Regions from separate parts of the Fundidesulfovibrio putealis DSM 16056 genome, predicted to be linked through region 3. Evidence: predicted binding sites of a transcription regulator. Region 3 holds the regulator's gene; each other region holds the start of a gene.

Region 1 (4,892 bases), on a different contig from region 3:
CGCGGGGCGAAGGGCTCTACGAGACGCAGCAGCTGGCGGATAGCTTCAACGACATGACCTCGCGGCTGGTGGGGTCGCTCCAGAAGCTGAGCGATGAAGCGGCCAGCCGCGAGGCCGCCCAGGCCGCCCTGAGGGAAAGCCAGGAGCGCCTCGACCTTGCCCTGGCGGCGGTGAGCGACGGTCTCTGGGACTGGCAGGTGGAGTCCGGGCTCACCTACTTCAGCGCCCGCTGGTTCAGCATGCTTGGCTACGAGCCAGGAGAACTCCCCTCCCACTACGAGACCTGGCGCTCCCTGCTGCACCCTCAGGATGTGGTCCGCGCGCAGGACACTGTGCGCAGCCACATGCAAAGCGGCGTCGGGTTCGAAATGGAAGTGCGCATGCACTGCAAGGACGGCAGCTGGAAATGGGTTCTGAGCCGGGGGCGGGTGGTGGCGTGGGGGCCTGACGGCGAACCCTTGCGCGTGGTGGGCACGCACACGGACATCACCGAGCGCAGGCACATGCTGGACATGATGGTCCAGTCCGAGAAGATGCTCTCGGTCGGGGGCCTCGCGGCGGGGATGGCCCACGAGATCAACAACCCGCTGAGCGGCATCATCCAGAGCGCCCAGGTGGTCCTGTCGCGCCTCGCGTCCGACTCCCGGGCCAACCGGGAGGCCGCCCTGGCGTCCGGCTGCACGCTCGAGGCCCTGCGCGAGTTCGCCAAGAGGCGCGACATCAAGGGGATGGTCGAGTCCATGCGCGATTCCGCGGTCCGGGCCGCTCGCATCGTGGGGGACATGCTGGAATTCAGCCGCAAAAGCACCTCGGAAGAGGTCCTGGTGGACGTAAACACCCTGCTGGACAAAAGCGTGGAGCTCTCCTCCGCCGACTATGACCTGAAGAAGAAATACGATTTCCGCCACATCGCCATTGTGCGCGACTACGCCAGGGACCTGCCCCAGGTGCGCTGCTCCGCGCCGCAGATAGAGCAGGTGCTGGTCAATCTTCTTCGCAATGCGGCCCAGGCCCTCTCCGTGGGAACGTGCGACGGCGCGCCTCCCAGGATCATGCTGCGCACGAGCTTTTGCGACGGCCACGTCTGCATCGGCGTCCAGGACAACGGCCCCGGCATTCCGGAGGAACAGCGTGGACGAATCTTCGAGCCGTTCTTCACCACAAAGCCCGTGGGCGAGGGGACGGGGCTCGGGCTGTCGGTGTCCTACTTCATCGTGGCCAACAACCATCAGGGAGCCTTCGAGCTGGAGACGCCCCCGGAAGGCGGCACGCGCTTCGTGGTGAAGCTCCCGGCCTGACGCGCAGAGCATCCGGACCAGCGTTTCTTCCGGTGTCCCGCCCGATGATGTCGGCGGGCTCTTTCATCGTGAATCAGCCGCAGCGCAAACGGCGCTTCTTCCCATCGCGCTCCCGCAGCCAAGTCCATCCCAGGCTGATCAGCCCACATCCGTGGCTCGTCCATGCAAAAGCATGCGCTTGCGCGCGTACTCCAAAGCGCCAGGTGTTTGTGTTGTGTCTAGAATGGCATAAATGACTGAATCATTTCTTTACATTGGGAAGTTCTTACTGTCGATTTACTTGACATAAATCTGTTTGCTGCCCCAAGGCCGGATCTTAAGTATCAGATATTCAGGTTATTTCCCGTTTCTACATTTGGTATGCCTATTGCTTGGGAGGGTGATCGGCTATGGCGGGGCTTGGCGTGTACGCCCCTCTCAAGGGAAGCGACGGGCGAGATGCCCAACTCCGGAGGCAGAGAATGAAAAGAGCGAAATTGATACTGGTGGCGTGCGCGTTGGTCTGTTCCTTGAACATCGCGACTTATGCCCGGGCGGTCGTCCTTCCTAATCCGGAAGTCTACGCGATAAGCAACGACATGCTCTATACGTATTCGGCCCAGATCCTGACCGCCCTCGGCTACCAGGGCTTCGACTACTCAACAGGCAGCGGTACACAGGATATCGCCATCTTCACTTTCAACAACGCCCTCAACAATCACAACCTGAACGCCGGATTCCCCGTTCCGTTCCAGATCCCCAACGGCAACCCCTCCGCGTGGTCCGGAACCTGGGGTGACGGAAGCGGCACAAACGCTCCGATCCTTGTGGACACCCTGCGGGATTATCTGCACAGCACGTTCGGGTCCAATATTAACATTCCGGTCTTCGTGTTCGACTTCAACAACAATACCGACCTGTTCATCACCGGCCAGGCCAGGATCTGGGACGGAGCCCCCGGCGGACAGAGCAGCACGATGATCGCGCAGTTCTCCATGGACAACACCAATCTGGTGGTGCCCGGCGCTTCGCCGCTTCCCGGAAACAACGCCTACGACCCGACTTCCTTCGTGACGGTTTCAACGGAAGTGCAGTTCCCCTATAGCGGCACTCCCATCATTGGGCCTATTCCTTCCAGCAACGGCAGCGGAAAGGCCGACTTCTTCGCCTACTCCCCGGCCATGGACCTGACCCTGTACGATAACCAGGGCTACTACATCGACTTCTTCTTCAACGTGGCTGGCAACACCGGCGGCGGCGAGGAGCTCTTCATCTCCGGCCGGGTCTCGACCGTTTCGGCTGTCCCCGAACCCGCGACCATGCTGCTCATGGGCCTGGGCCTGGCCGGAGTGGCCGTGGCCAGGCGGCGGATGCGCAAGCCGCAATAGCTTTCTGAAAGGACCTCTCCAACAGCCGGGGACACCCACAGGTGCTCCCCGGCTTTGCGTTTGCATGGCCGACGGCTTGTGTCGCGCCTGAACCCGCCCCGCATACAGTCCCTCTGGACGGACGCGCCTCTCTTCAGTACGTTGGACGGCACACCAGCATGCCTTCCCCGGACGGTCGCAGCCCGGCGACGGCAGCCCCTTTCCCCAGGAGCAGCATACCCCATGGCCTGGACAGCGCCGCTTCGCCGTATCCGCAACCGGTACGTACTGGCCGTACTTATCGTGCTGCTCGCGGCGTGCGTGCGGGTGTTGTTTCTCGGCGCGCTCGGCACGCGCGTCCCCTATGTGACGTTCTTTCCCGCCGTGATGATCGCCTCCCTGTACGGAGGCGTCGGCCCCGGCCTGCTGGCCACCCTGCTTTCCGCCCTGTGCGCCCTGCTCATCCAGATGGGGGGGCATTCCTATTCCCTGGACCTGCAGGACTGGCTGGCCATGGCGGTCTTTACTTCCAGCGGCGTGCTGGTCTGCTGGGTATCCAGGACGCTGCACTCCGCGCAGACCAAGGCCGGGCAGGCCGTCGCGCTGGAAGACCTCGTGAAAGAGCGCGAGGACGCCATTGCCGCCTTGCGCCAGAGCCGGGCCATGCTTTCAAGCGTCATCGAGAGCCTCCCCTTCGACTTCTGGGCGCTCAACCGCCAGGGGCGCTACATTCTCCTGAACACCAACGCCAAGAACTTCTGGGGCGACGCCACCGGCAAGCGACCGGCTGATCTTCCCGCGCCGCCGCAAACCATCGCGGAGTGGGAGCAGAACAACACCCGCGCCCTGTCCGGGGAGATCGTGCGCAGGGAGATGACCTTCGTGCGCCAGGGCGAGATGCGCGCCTTCGACACCATTGCCGCGCCCATACGGGACGGCGGGCGCATCCTTGGGTCTCTGGCCATGAACGTGGACATCACCGAGCGCAAGCAGATAGAGGAGACGCTGCGCAAGAGTGAAGAGCGCTGGCGCATGTACGTGGCCACGGCCAACGAAGGCATCTTCGTCATGGACGCCCAGACCCGCATCACCTACGCAAACCAGCGCCTCGCCGACATGCTCGGCGGCAGCGTGGAGCAGATCGTCGGCGCTTTTGTTGAGCAGTTCGGCTTCCCCGAGGACATCGAGGCCATCCGCCAGAAGGTCGAGAACCGCCGCAAGGGAATCCACGAACGCTATGAACGCCGCCTGCGCCGCTTCGACGGCACGGGAATCTGGACACTCCTGTCGGCGCTTCCCCTGCATTCGGAATCGGGAGAGTTCCAGGGCTCGTTCGCCATGTTCATCGACATCACCGAGCAAAAGCGCGCGGAGGAGACGCTCAGGCGGAGCGAAGCCGACCTGGCCAAGGCCCAGGCCATCACGCATCTGGGCAGCTGGAGCTGGGGTCTGGAGCAGGACGAGGTGCGCTGGTCCGACGAGACCTACCGCATCTTCGGGGTCGACAGGGAGAGTTTTCCCCTCAGCCTGGATGCGATCGCTGCCCGCGTGCATCTGGACGACCGCACGGTGCACCAGGAGTGGCTGGCCGGGGTTGTGGCCGGGGAAAGGCCCGGCCCGTTCGAGTGCAGGATCGTGCGCCCCGGCGGCGAGGTGCGCACCCTGCGGGTTTACGGCGCAGATGTGGACCGTGATTCCCAATCCGGGTCGTTGAGGGTGTTCGGGGCGGTGCTGGACATCACCGAACGCAAGCAGATCGAGGAGACGCTGCGCCGAAGCGAGGCCTTCCTTCATGAGATAGGCAGGTTCACCAAGGTCGGCGGCTGGGAGCACGACCTCGTCACCGGAGTGGGCCGCTGGACCAGGGAACTCTTCGCCATCCTGGAGTGCGAGGGTGACACTCCCCCCGGCCCCGGAGAACATCTGGACTATTATCCCCCCGCTGACCGCGCCGTGCTCGAGCGCGCGCTGGAGCGCGCAGTGGTCCACGGCGACCCCTTCGACCTGGAGCTTCAGGGCTTCACCCTCAAACGCCGCCCCATCTGGGTGCGGGTCATCGGGCGCGCCGTCCATGAGAACGGCGTCTGCGTGCGGCTCTACGGCTCTCTCCAGGACATCTCCGACCGCAAGCAGGCCGAAGAGGCGTTGCGCGCCGCCCACGAGGCGGCCCAGGCCGCCAGCCGGGCCAAGAGCGAATTCCTGGCCAACATGAGCCACGAGATCCGCACCCCCCTGAGCGCCATCCTGG
Region 2 (4,892 bases), on a different contig from region 3:
TTGCGCAGTATTCATACTTCCGCAACGCTGGGCCTTTTCCAGAGGATGGGCATACTTCTGGACAATAAACGCCCTTCTCATGGCAAACATCCTGTATTTCAACACTCTCAGGCCGTACAACGACCCTCGATTCCTCGACTTCATGGTCGGCATCCTGCTCACGCGCCTGCTGCTGGATACGCGCCTCCACGGCTGGCTCGACCGGCTGGCCAGCCTGCTCTGGCTTCCGGGAGCATTGGCCATCCTCGCCGCCTGCTGGCTGTGGTCCACCGACTCATTCCACGCCGTCATGGGGTCTTCCACGCCCTCCCGCCTGGGTTTCCACCTGCTGTTCGCCGCAGCGACGGCGGCGCTGTTCTGGCGTCTGCTCCGGCCCGGCGCAGCCACCGCGCTCCTGTCCTTCGCGCCGCTGCGCGTGGTCGGGGTCGTCAGCTACTCTCTGTTCATGACCCACGCCCAGTGGGGCCTGCCCATCAGCAACGGGTTCCTCGGGGGCATTGCCTCGTTCCCCGGAGTCCTCGGCGCGTGGAGCGTATCCTTTGGCCTAAGCCTGTTGCTGGCCACCCTGCTGTTCACCCTGCTGGAACGCCCCTACTTCGTGAAACCGTGACCATGGAACACCAACACCGCATGCCGGGCCTTGACGCCTGGCGGGGCCTCGGGGTCTTTTTTCTCTTCAACCTGCTGTTTTTCGGAAATTTCTCCGCCGAGATGCAGGCCTGGGCCGCCGGTGCAGGCCTCCTGGAGAAAATCGCCGGACGGGTTGCGGACCTGCTGTTTTCAAGCGGCGTCCTGGGGTTCGACATGCTGTTCATGGTGTCCGGCGTCCTCATCTTTCGCAAAGCCTCGTGCGACGACACCCGGCCCCTGAGCCTGGCCACCGGGCTGTACGCCCGGCTGCTGCCCTGGCTCGCAGTCACAGGGATCCCCTTCCTGGCCTACAGGGCCATTTCCCCGGAGGATTATTTCCGGAGCCTCCTGCTGCTCGACCCCATGAACGTCCCCTCCCCTTTTCTGCGCGCGTTCGCGCAGCACAATGCCTTTCTGCTGTTTTACGCGTTGGCGGCGCTGTGGCTGCTCCTGGCCAGACGGGCCAGGATTTCCCTCGCCTGGGGCTGGGCGGCCGGAGCAGCCGCGATGGCCGCGTTCACAGTCCAGGACTTGCCCTGGTTTCCGGTCAACGGGCATTTCCTGTCCTTTTTCTGGGGTGTCGGCGTGGCCTGGCTCGCCAGCCGGTGGAAAGGGTCCACGCGTCTTCCCGGCTGGGCGGGAGCGGCACTGCTCATGGCTGCCGCGCTCTGGTGCAGAAAGCTCAGCGCCGCACGCGGCGACGACCTGTATTTCCTGATGGACGGGCACGACTGGGCGTCGCTGGCCAGTGCGCTCCAGGTGCAGGCGATCCTGGCCGCCGCGCTGGCCTGCTCGCTGGCGAGGGGGGGCTTCTGGCAGGCCGCAGTTCCCGTTCGGGCGCTGGGCAGGGCCTCCAACAGTTTCTTCATGGCCATGCTGCTGTGGAGCTTCACCCTGACCAGGGCCTATTCCGGCCTGTTTCCCGGCCAGATCGCATCCGCTGCCTTCCTGTACGCGGCAACCCTCGCGATGACCCTGGCCCTGGCCTTCCTGCTGGCCCCGTTTCTTGAAAAAGCCCCGCTCATGCGAAAATCCGCAGTCCGCTGACGCTCACCTCGGCCCTGCCGGGCCAGACTCATTGCGGATTCATACAATTTCGTGCATTTTCCGCGTATGGGACACACCAAGGAGACACCCCGGCCAGGACCTGCCCCTGAAAACCCTGGGGCCGACGACATCCTTCAGTCCCTGGGTCACGCCGTTCTTGCCGTGGACTCACAGTGCCGCGTCGTCTCGGTCAACGCGCACGCCGGGCGGCTTCTCGAGCTCGACCCGGACCGCCATGGCTGCCAGCCCCTGCCTGACTCCCTGTCCGATATCCGCCAGGTGCTGCACGTCTGCCTGGACGGCGCTCCCCCAGCCTCTCCAGCCACGATGGACATCTCCGGACGGCAACTGCGGGTGGAAGCCTGCCCGGTGATCCGCGAGGGGCGCATCATCGGGGCCGCCGCCACGCTGGCCGAAACAGCCCCGGCCCAGCTCTCCGCGCCCGAAATTCCCCTGCGCGCGGTACTGGACTCGGTGTCCGAGGGCATCTGGATCTGTGACGGAAACGGGGTCATCCTGGACATCAACCGCGAATCCCAGCGCCTGAACTCCGTCGAAGCGGCGGCATACATCGGCAGGAGCATCAGCTGCATCATCGAAGAGGGGCTGGTGGACCACTCCGTCACCCTGGACGTGCTGCGCTACAAGCGCCAGTCCAGCATCATCCAGCGCATCACCAAGACCGGAAAGCAGCTCCTGGTCACCGGTTCGCCGGTGTTCGACGAGAGCGGCGGCATCTCCATGGTGGTGGTCAACGAGCGCGATGTGACCGAGCTGAACACCCTGCGCGAGGGGTTGCAGAACGCCCGCAAGGTGGAGGAAAAATACCGCAGCGAGCTGGCTGAGCTCTCCATGCTGGAGCTTCGCCAGAAGGACCTGGTGGCGGACAGCCCGGCCATGCGCCACGCCCTGCTGGCGCTTCTGAAGCTTGCCCACGCCAACGCCTCGCGCATCCTGATCCTTGGCGAATCCGGCACGGGCAAGGGCCTTCTGGCCAAGTTCGTCCACCAGAACAGCCCGCGCGCCAAGAAGCCCTTCATCCCCATCAACTGCCCGGCGGTGCCGGAAAACCTCTTCGAGGCCGAGCTCTTCGGCTACGAGAAGGGGGCCTTCACCGGAGCGCTGAAGCAGGGCAAGGCCGGGCTCATCGAGCTGGCCAAGGGCGGCACCCTGTTCCTGGACGAAGTGGGCGACATCCCCTACCCCGTCCAGGCAAAACTTCTGAAATATCTTGATGATTACGAGCTGAGGCGGCTTGGCGGGGCGCAGTCGCAGATCGTGGAGTGCGGCGTGGTGGCCGCCACCAACTGCGACCTGGACCGTCTGGTTGAGCAGAAGCGCTTCCGCAAGGACCTGTACTACCGTCTGAACACCTTCATCGTGCGTATCGCGCCGCTGCGCGAGCGCCGCGAGGACATCTTCGGGCTGGCGGAGTTCTACCTGGCCAACTTCAACGCCAGCCACGGCAAGTCCAAGCGGCTGTCCCCCAGGGCCGTGCGCCTGCTGGAATCCTACGAGTATCCGGGCAACGTGCGCGAACTGGTGGGCATCATCCAGAAGGCCTTCGTCATGGGTGAGGGCGACGACCTGACCGAGGCCCTGGAAGAGGCCATGGGCGTGTCGCCGTCTTCGGGGCTCATCGCGCCGGGCGGCTCGCCGCGCTCGCTGACCGAGACCACCGACCAGGCCACCCTGCGCATCCTCAGACAGGCTGCGGCCCGCTGCCGGACCACGCGGGAGATGGCGGCCTACCTGGGGGTGAGCCAGTCCACGGTGGTTCGCAAGCTGGCCAAATACGGCATGGCCCTGGATTGATTCAGAACTGAATCAGAACGCGCTTTCATTGTCGTAGACTTTGCCTGCAACCGGACGAGACCACAACAACATCTCTATAAAATTGGTTTTAATTTTTCACAGAGCGATCTTTCTCAAATCGAGGCTCCACCCGGGAGCGCCCGAAAGCCCATAATTACCGTTTTTGTTAATATTCTTGTGATTCACAACTGAATCACCACCATCTATCGATAACTATTCATGTTTCTCCCAGCATTGATTCATAGGTGCATCAAACCGGGCACCCGCACGAACTCAACGAACACGTAACCACATGAAATAACTCAACCAGACGCCCCAACTCCCTCTGGCCTGCTTCTTGCTCAATAAATTGACCTTTTCGTAAAAAGGCGCGGCTTGGGCAAAGCCTGACAACATCCTGCCATGAGGGACACCCGTGGGACAAAAGAACTGCACCTCCACTGAACTTCAGGAACTTCGCGACCGGTACGTGCCCAAAGGGCCGTTCAACGCCACCCGCTACCTGGCGGCCTCCGCCAATGGCGCGTCCATCGTGGACATGGACGGACGCGAACTCATCGACTTCGCGGGCGGAATCGGCGTGGTCAACGTGGGCCACTGCCACCCCAAGGTCGTGGCCGCCATCAAGGAACAGGCCGAGAAGTTCATCCACACCTGCTTCCACATCGTCATGTACGAGCCCTACATCAAGCTGGCCAAAAAGCTGTGCGACATGGCTCCTGGCGACTTCGAGAAAATGGCCCTGTTCGCCAACTCCGGGGCCGAGGCCGTGGAGAACGCGGTGAAGATCGCCCGCAGCGCCACCAAGCGCCAGGGCGTCATCGCCTTCGAGAACGGCTTCCACGGCCGCACGCTCCTGACCATGACCCTCACCAGCAAGGTGAAGCCCTACAAGTTCGGCTTCGGACCCTTCGCCCCCGAAGTCTACCGCATGCCCTACGCCTACTGCTACCGCTGTCCCATCGGCCTTGAGCGCACCACCTGCGGCGCTGCCTGCGCGGATCTTCTCAAGGACTTCTTCATCGGCCACGCCGCCGCCGAGAACATCGCGGCCCTGGTGATCGAGCCGGTGCTGGGCGAGGGCGGCTTCGTCTGCCCGCCCACCGAGTATTTCGTCAAGCTGGCCGCCATCTGCAAGGAGAACGGCATCGTGTTCGTGGCCGACGAGGTGCAGACCGGCTTCGGACGCACCGGCACGTACTTCGCCATGGAACACCACGGCGTGGTTCCGGACCTGACCACCGTGGCCAAGAGCCTGGCGGGCGGCATGCCCCTGTCCGGCGTGGTGGGTCGGCGCGAAATCATGGACGCCCCCCAGGTGGGCGGCACCGGCGGCACCTACGGCGGCAACCCCATCTCGTGCAGCGCGGCCCTGGCCGTGATCGAGGCCTTCGAGGAGG
Region 3 (4,892 bases):
ACACGGCGTTATTCCCCGGCGACCTTTTTCCGCAGGACTTCCCCCGCCACCACGATGCCCTGCACTCCCGCAGTTTTGGCGTCCGCCGCCAGAAGCTCCAGAGCCTTGGTGCGCGTGGAGAGGATCTTGATGAGCATGGGCAGGTTCACTCCGGTGACCACCTCGATGTGGTGCTGACCGATGAGTGACAATGACAGGTTGGTGGGGGTGCCGCCGAACATGTCCGTGAGGATGATGACTCCGGCCCCCTGTTCCACGGCCTTGATGGCCTCGCCGAGTTCCTTGACGGTCTCGCCGGTGTCGACCCCCACATCCACGCTGACGGTGCGGGTGTTCTCCTGCGGACCGATGATCATCTCGGCGGCCTTGAGCAGCTTGTCCGCGTAGTCGGTGTGGGTCACGATGACCACACCCACAGGCGCGGCGCTGGATTTCTTGTCGTTCATCGTTGAAATATCAACCTTTTTCTATGTGACGGTGTTCCAAGGACACCGTGTAACCCGCCCTGCGCAAGGTGTCAAAGATGGCTTCGGCCGTGGCCACGGACCGGTGCCTGCCGCCGGTACAGCCGAGGGAAATCGTCAGGCGGTAACGGCCCTCCCGGGTATACAGAGGGATAAGCTCCGTGAGGAAAGTTTCAAGCCTGGGGAGGAAGAATCTGCCCTCTTCCGAGTCGAGCACGTACTCAACTATGGATTTATCCTGTCCCGACAATGGTTTCAGGGCAGCATCGAAATAGGGGTTGGGCAGAAAGCGCAGGTCGAACACCAGGTCGGATTCGGTGGGGATTCCGTACTTGAATCCAAAGCTCATGATGTGGACCTTCATGGCCGGCCCCTTCCCCTCCAGGAACTTCCACTTGTCCTGGAGCTGGCGGCGCAGGTCATGGATGGAGAAGCCGGTGGTGTCCATGACCATGTCGGCGGTCTCGCGCAGGGGAGCCATGCGGCGTCGCTCTTCCTCCACGGCCTCGCCCAGCCCGTACCCTTCCGATTCGAAGGGGTGGGGACGGCGCGTGGTGGCGTAGCGGCGCATGATCTCCTTGGTGTCAGCTTCCACAAATACGACCTGGGGCGGGTTCTCCGCCTTCCTCAGTTCCTGCAGGGCCGGTTCCCAGTCGGAGTCGAAATCCGCCTGGCGCATGTCCATGCCCAAGGCCAGACCACGGTAGCGGTTCGCGTCCTGGCCTTGGAAAAGGCTGACCAGCTTGGCCATGAGGCTCGCGGGCAGACCGTCCACGCAGAAGTAGCCCAGATCCTCGAAGACATTGAGCGCTGTGGACTTGCCTGAACCTGATAGTCCGGAAATGACCACCACAGGCAGCTTTTCGCCCGGATGCGGCATGGGGAAGGCTCCTTTGTTTCGTGTGGGGGCAGGACGCTCGCTGCGGGGCAGCAGCGAAAAGTCCCCGCTCGCGCATTTGGCGCGTGCGGGGACTTCACTAACAAATGATCAGGCCGACGTCATGACGAACCGTATCACGCGTGGCTGGTGACAACCCGCCAGAGGCTTTCGCGGTCTTGCGCTTCCAGGAATGCTCCCCGGAAGCTCTCGTCGGACAGAAGCCTGGATATCTGGGCAAGGATGCGCAGGTGCATGCCGGCCACATGCTCCGGGGCCAGCACCAGGAAGAAGATGCGGCACGGCTTGTGGTCCAGAGCCTCGAAATCGACGCCTGACGTGCTGCGCCCGGTCACGATGACGATCTCCTTGAGGGAGTCCATTTTGCCGTGTGGAATGGCCACTCCGTCGCCAATGCCGGTGGTGCCCAGGTTTTCGCGCTCCATGAGCACCCGCAGGGCCTTCTCGGCGTTCACTTCCGGGAAGGCCGCCGCAACCGGGGCCACCAGTTCGGCCAGCACCTCGGACTTGTCGCCGGACTTCAGGTCGTCCAGCACGAAGTCCTTGCGCAGAAACTCCCCAAGCCGCATCAGCGGGATACTCCAGGATCGATCAGGCCGAAGTCTCCGTTCTTGCGCTTGTAGATCACGTTGATGCTGTCGGTCTCGGAGTTCAGGAACACCAGGAATTCGTACTTCATGGCTTCCAGCTGCTCGGCAGCTTCCTCGACGCCCATGGGCTTCGGGTTGTACTTGTCGGACTCCTCGATGGAGTGGACCTTGCCCTCGTCCGTGAGGCTGACCACGCCCATGGTGACGGCGGCGGAACCGGCAACCTTGCGGCGGTCCTTCATCTTCTCGCGCATCTTGCGGATCTGGGACTCGAGCTTGTCGGTGATCAGGTCCAGCGTGGAGTACATGTCGTCGGAGCGCTCGTGGGCAGCGATGTGGATCGTGTCGGCGTCGATGATCACGTCGGCGATCTGGCGGGTCTTCTCCACCATCAGGGTGACGATCACTTCGGCATTGTCAGAATTAGGCATGTATTTCGCCAGCTTGTCGAAACGCTTGTTGGCGTATTCGCGCAGGCCGGGGGACGGTTCAAAATTCTTGAAGTGAAAAGCAATGTTCATATCTTCCTCCGATGTGTGTCCGCGGGTGGATGCGGTGTGATTACAATACAGCCTTGCGCTTCGACGAGGACTCGATACCCATGGCCATACGATACTTGGCCACGGTCCTGCGGGCAATGTTGACCTGCAATTTTTGCTTGAGGATGTCCGCGATCTGCTCGTCGCTGACGGGCTTCTTGTGGTTCTCGCCGGAGATGAGCTGCTTGATGAGCGCCTTCACCGATTCGGAACCGACGGAAGTGCCGTCGTCCAACTCCAAAGAGGAGTTGAAGAAAAATTTGAGCTCGTAAATGCCGTGGGGGGTGGCCACGTACTTGCTCGTGGTAATGCGGCTCACCGTGGATTCGTGCATGCCGATGTCGTCGGCAACGTCCTTGAGGATAAGGGGCTTTAGCTTGGTAACGCCCACCTCGAAGAAATCCCGCTGGAACTTCACGATGGATTCCAGGACCTTGAACAAGGTGCGCTGGCGCTGGTACAGGCTCTTCATGAGCCACTGCGCAGAGCGCATCTTGTCCTGGAAGTAGTCCTTGTCCTTGCCGCCGCTGCCCCGGGACATGTCGCCTGAATAATACGGCGATAGTTGCAGTTTGGGCAGGCCGTCCTCGTTCAGCACGATGACGAAGTCGTCGCCGTACTTGTACACGTAGGCGTCGGGGCTGACGTACACCGGGTCGGAGGAGCTGAAATGCGATCCGGGAAGCGGATCGAGAGTCTGGATGATGTCCAGGTACTCCTTGATCTCCTCCATGGTGATCTTGAACTTCTTGGCAAGAGGCTTGTAGCGCTTCTTTTCCAGGTCTTCCAGGTGCTCACGCACGATCTCGATGAGCACGGGATCGGTGTAGCCGTAGAATTCCAGCTGCACCAGCAGGCACTCCTGCGGGGTGCGTGCCGCCACGCCCACAGGGTCGAAGCGCTGCAGGGCGTAAAGAACCGCTTCCACTTCGGGCACGCTTGCCTGGGCGTCCTCGGCGATTTCCTCCACCGTGGATTGCAGGTACCCCATACCGTCCAGATTGCCAACGATTGAGGCAGCGATGACGCGCTGGGCCGCAGTGAAGGGGGAAAGGTTGATCTGCCAGGAAAGGTGTCCGTCCAGAGAGGTTTTCGAGGCAAGACGGGCCTCGAAAGACATTCCCTCCTCCGGGGCCTCGTATTCGCGGGCGGTGGCCTGGCGCGAGGTGGAGGCGAAGTCGCCGATGTAGTCGTCCCATTCGGCGGTCTTCAGGAGTTCGCGCTGCATGGCGCCCTCTTCCTGAGTGGCGTCGGGAGCGCGGGATTCCTCGGCCATGGTCGGGGCGGGACGCTCGTCCTCGATCACGACCTCTTCCAGCAGCGGGTTCTCCAGAAGCTCCTGCTGCACGGTCTCCATCAGCTCAAGCCGGGAAAGCTGCAACAGCTTGATGGCCTGCTGGAGCTGGGGAGTCATCACCAGCTGCTGCGAAAGCTTAAGTTGCTGTCTGAGCTCGAGGGCCATCGTGCGCGCGCGTTCCTTTGTTTGAATTTGGGCGGCTAGCAAGAAAAATGCCGGACGCGCCCGTTCAACCTGCGCGGTTATGCACTAAAAGCTCGCACGTGGCAAGACTTGGGGGGAATCAGTCACGCCATTCGCGCCACATTCGATCGAGTTTTCCCTGCGCCAGCAGTATGAAGCGGATGGCTTCGCGCACCGCGCCGCATCCGCCGGGCCTTTTGGAAATCCAGGCGGCAATGCGAAGAATTTCCGGCTGCGCGTCGACCGGGGCCAGGGGCAGGCCCACGCGGGCCATTATCTGCGCGTCCAGCCAGTCGTCGCCCATGTAGGCCACCTGGGAGAACTCGAGGCACTTGGCGGCCATGATCTTTTCGAGCACGGGGAGCTTGCGCAAGTGCCCGCCGTGGAATTCACGGATGCCGAGTTCCCGCGAGCGCTGTTCGGCCTGGATGTTGCCCAGGCCGCTGATCACCGCCACCTCGATCCCGGCGTGCTGGCAGAGCTTCACGCCCATGCCGTCCTGGATGCCGAAACGCTTGAGGCCGGGGCCGGGGCCGTCGTGGCTCACTGCGTTGTCGGTGAGCACGCCGTCCACGTCCAGCACCAAGAGGCGCACGGGCCTGGCCAGCGCCAAGGCCCGGCGCATGCCGGGCCTTGAGCCGATTCGGGCGGGACGCCTCATTTATTTCTTGCCGCGCGCGGCCTTGGACGCCTTGATGAACTCGCGGAACAGGGGGTGGGGGCGCATGGGGTTGGAGTTGAACTCCGGATGGAACTGACAGCCCAAAAACCACGGATGCTCGGGCAACTCCACCATTTCCACCAGGGATTCGTCGGGCGACAGGCCGGAGAACATCATGCCCTTTTCTTCCATGCGGGCGTAGTAGGCCTTGTTAAACTCGTAGCGGTGGCGGTGGCGCTCCTCGATCTGGGGCTTGGCGT

Evidence for each region. The regulator sigma-54, encoded in region 3, starts transcription at its own class of promoters, with help from an activator protein. The targets are predictions, from matches to a motif close to CTGGCACGGNNNNTGCTT.
Region 1: the regulator sigma-54 is predicted to act here: its motif matches at 1,654-1,671, upstream of G453_RS0106045 (PEP-CTERM sorting domain-containing protein).
Region 2: the regulator sigma-54 is predicted to act here: its motif matches at 3,818-3,835, upstream of gabT (4-aminobutyrate--2-oxoglutarate transaminase).

What each region holds. Positions count from the first base shown of each region.
Region 1 covers NZ_AUBQ01000005.1:148,900-153,791, forward strand. The annotation lists gene G453_RS26060 (PAS domain-containing protein) at 1-1,298, shown strand, start outside; gene G453_RS0106045 (PEP-CTERM sorting domain-containing protein) at 1,760-2,665, shown strand; gene G453_RS26065 (PAS domain S-box protein) at 2,888-4,892, shown strand, end outside.
Region 2 covers NZ_KE386886.1:236,772-241,663, forward strand. The annotation lists gene G453_RS0121205 (acyltransferase family protein) at 1-610, shown strand, start outside; gene G453_RS0121210 (hypothetical protein) at 613-1,677, shown strand; gene G453_RS0121215 (sigma-54 interaction domain-containing protein) at 1,729-3,492, shown strand; gene gabT (4-aminobutyrate--2-oxoglutarate transaminase) at 3,908-4,892, shown strand, end outside.
Region 3 covers NZ_AUBQ01000004.1:184,827-189,718, reverse strand. The annotation lists gene G453_RS0103810 (PTS sugar transporter subunit IIB) at 1-4, opposite strand, end outside; gene G453_RS0103805 (PTS sugar transporter subunit IIA) at 9-446, opposite strand; gene rapZ (RNase adapter RapZ) at 457-1,344, opposite strand; gene G453_RS0103795 (PTS sugar transporter subunit IIA) at 1,479-1,931, opposite strand; gene hpf (ribosome hibernation-promoting factor, HPF/YfiA family) at 1,931-2,473, opposite strand; gene rpoN (RNA polymerase factor sigma-54) at 2,514-3,953, opposite strand; gene G453_RS0103780 (KdsC family phosphatase) at 4,072-4,632, opposite strand; gene G453_RS0103775 (CTP synthase) at 4,633-4,892, opposite strand, start outside.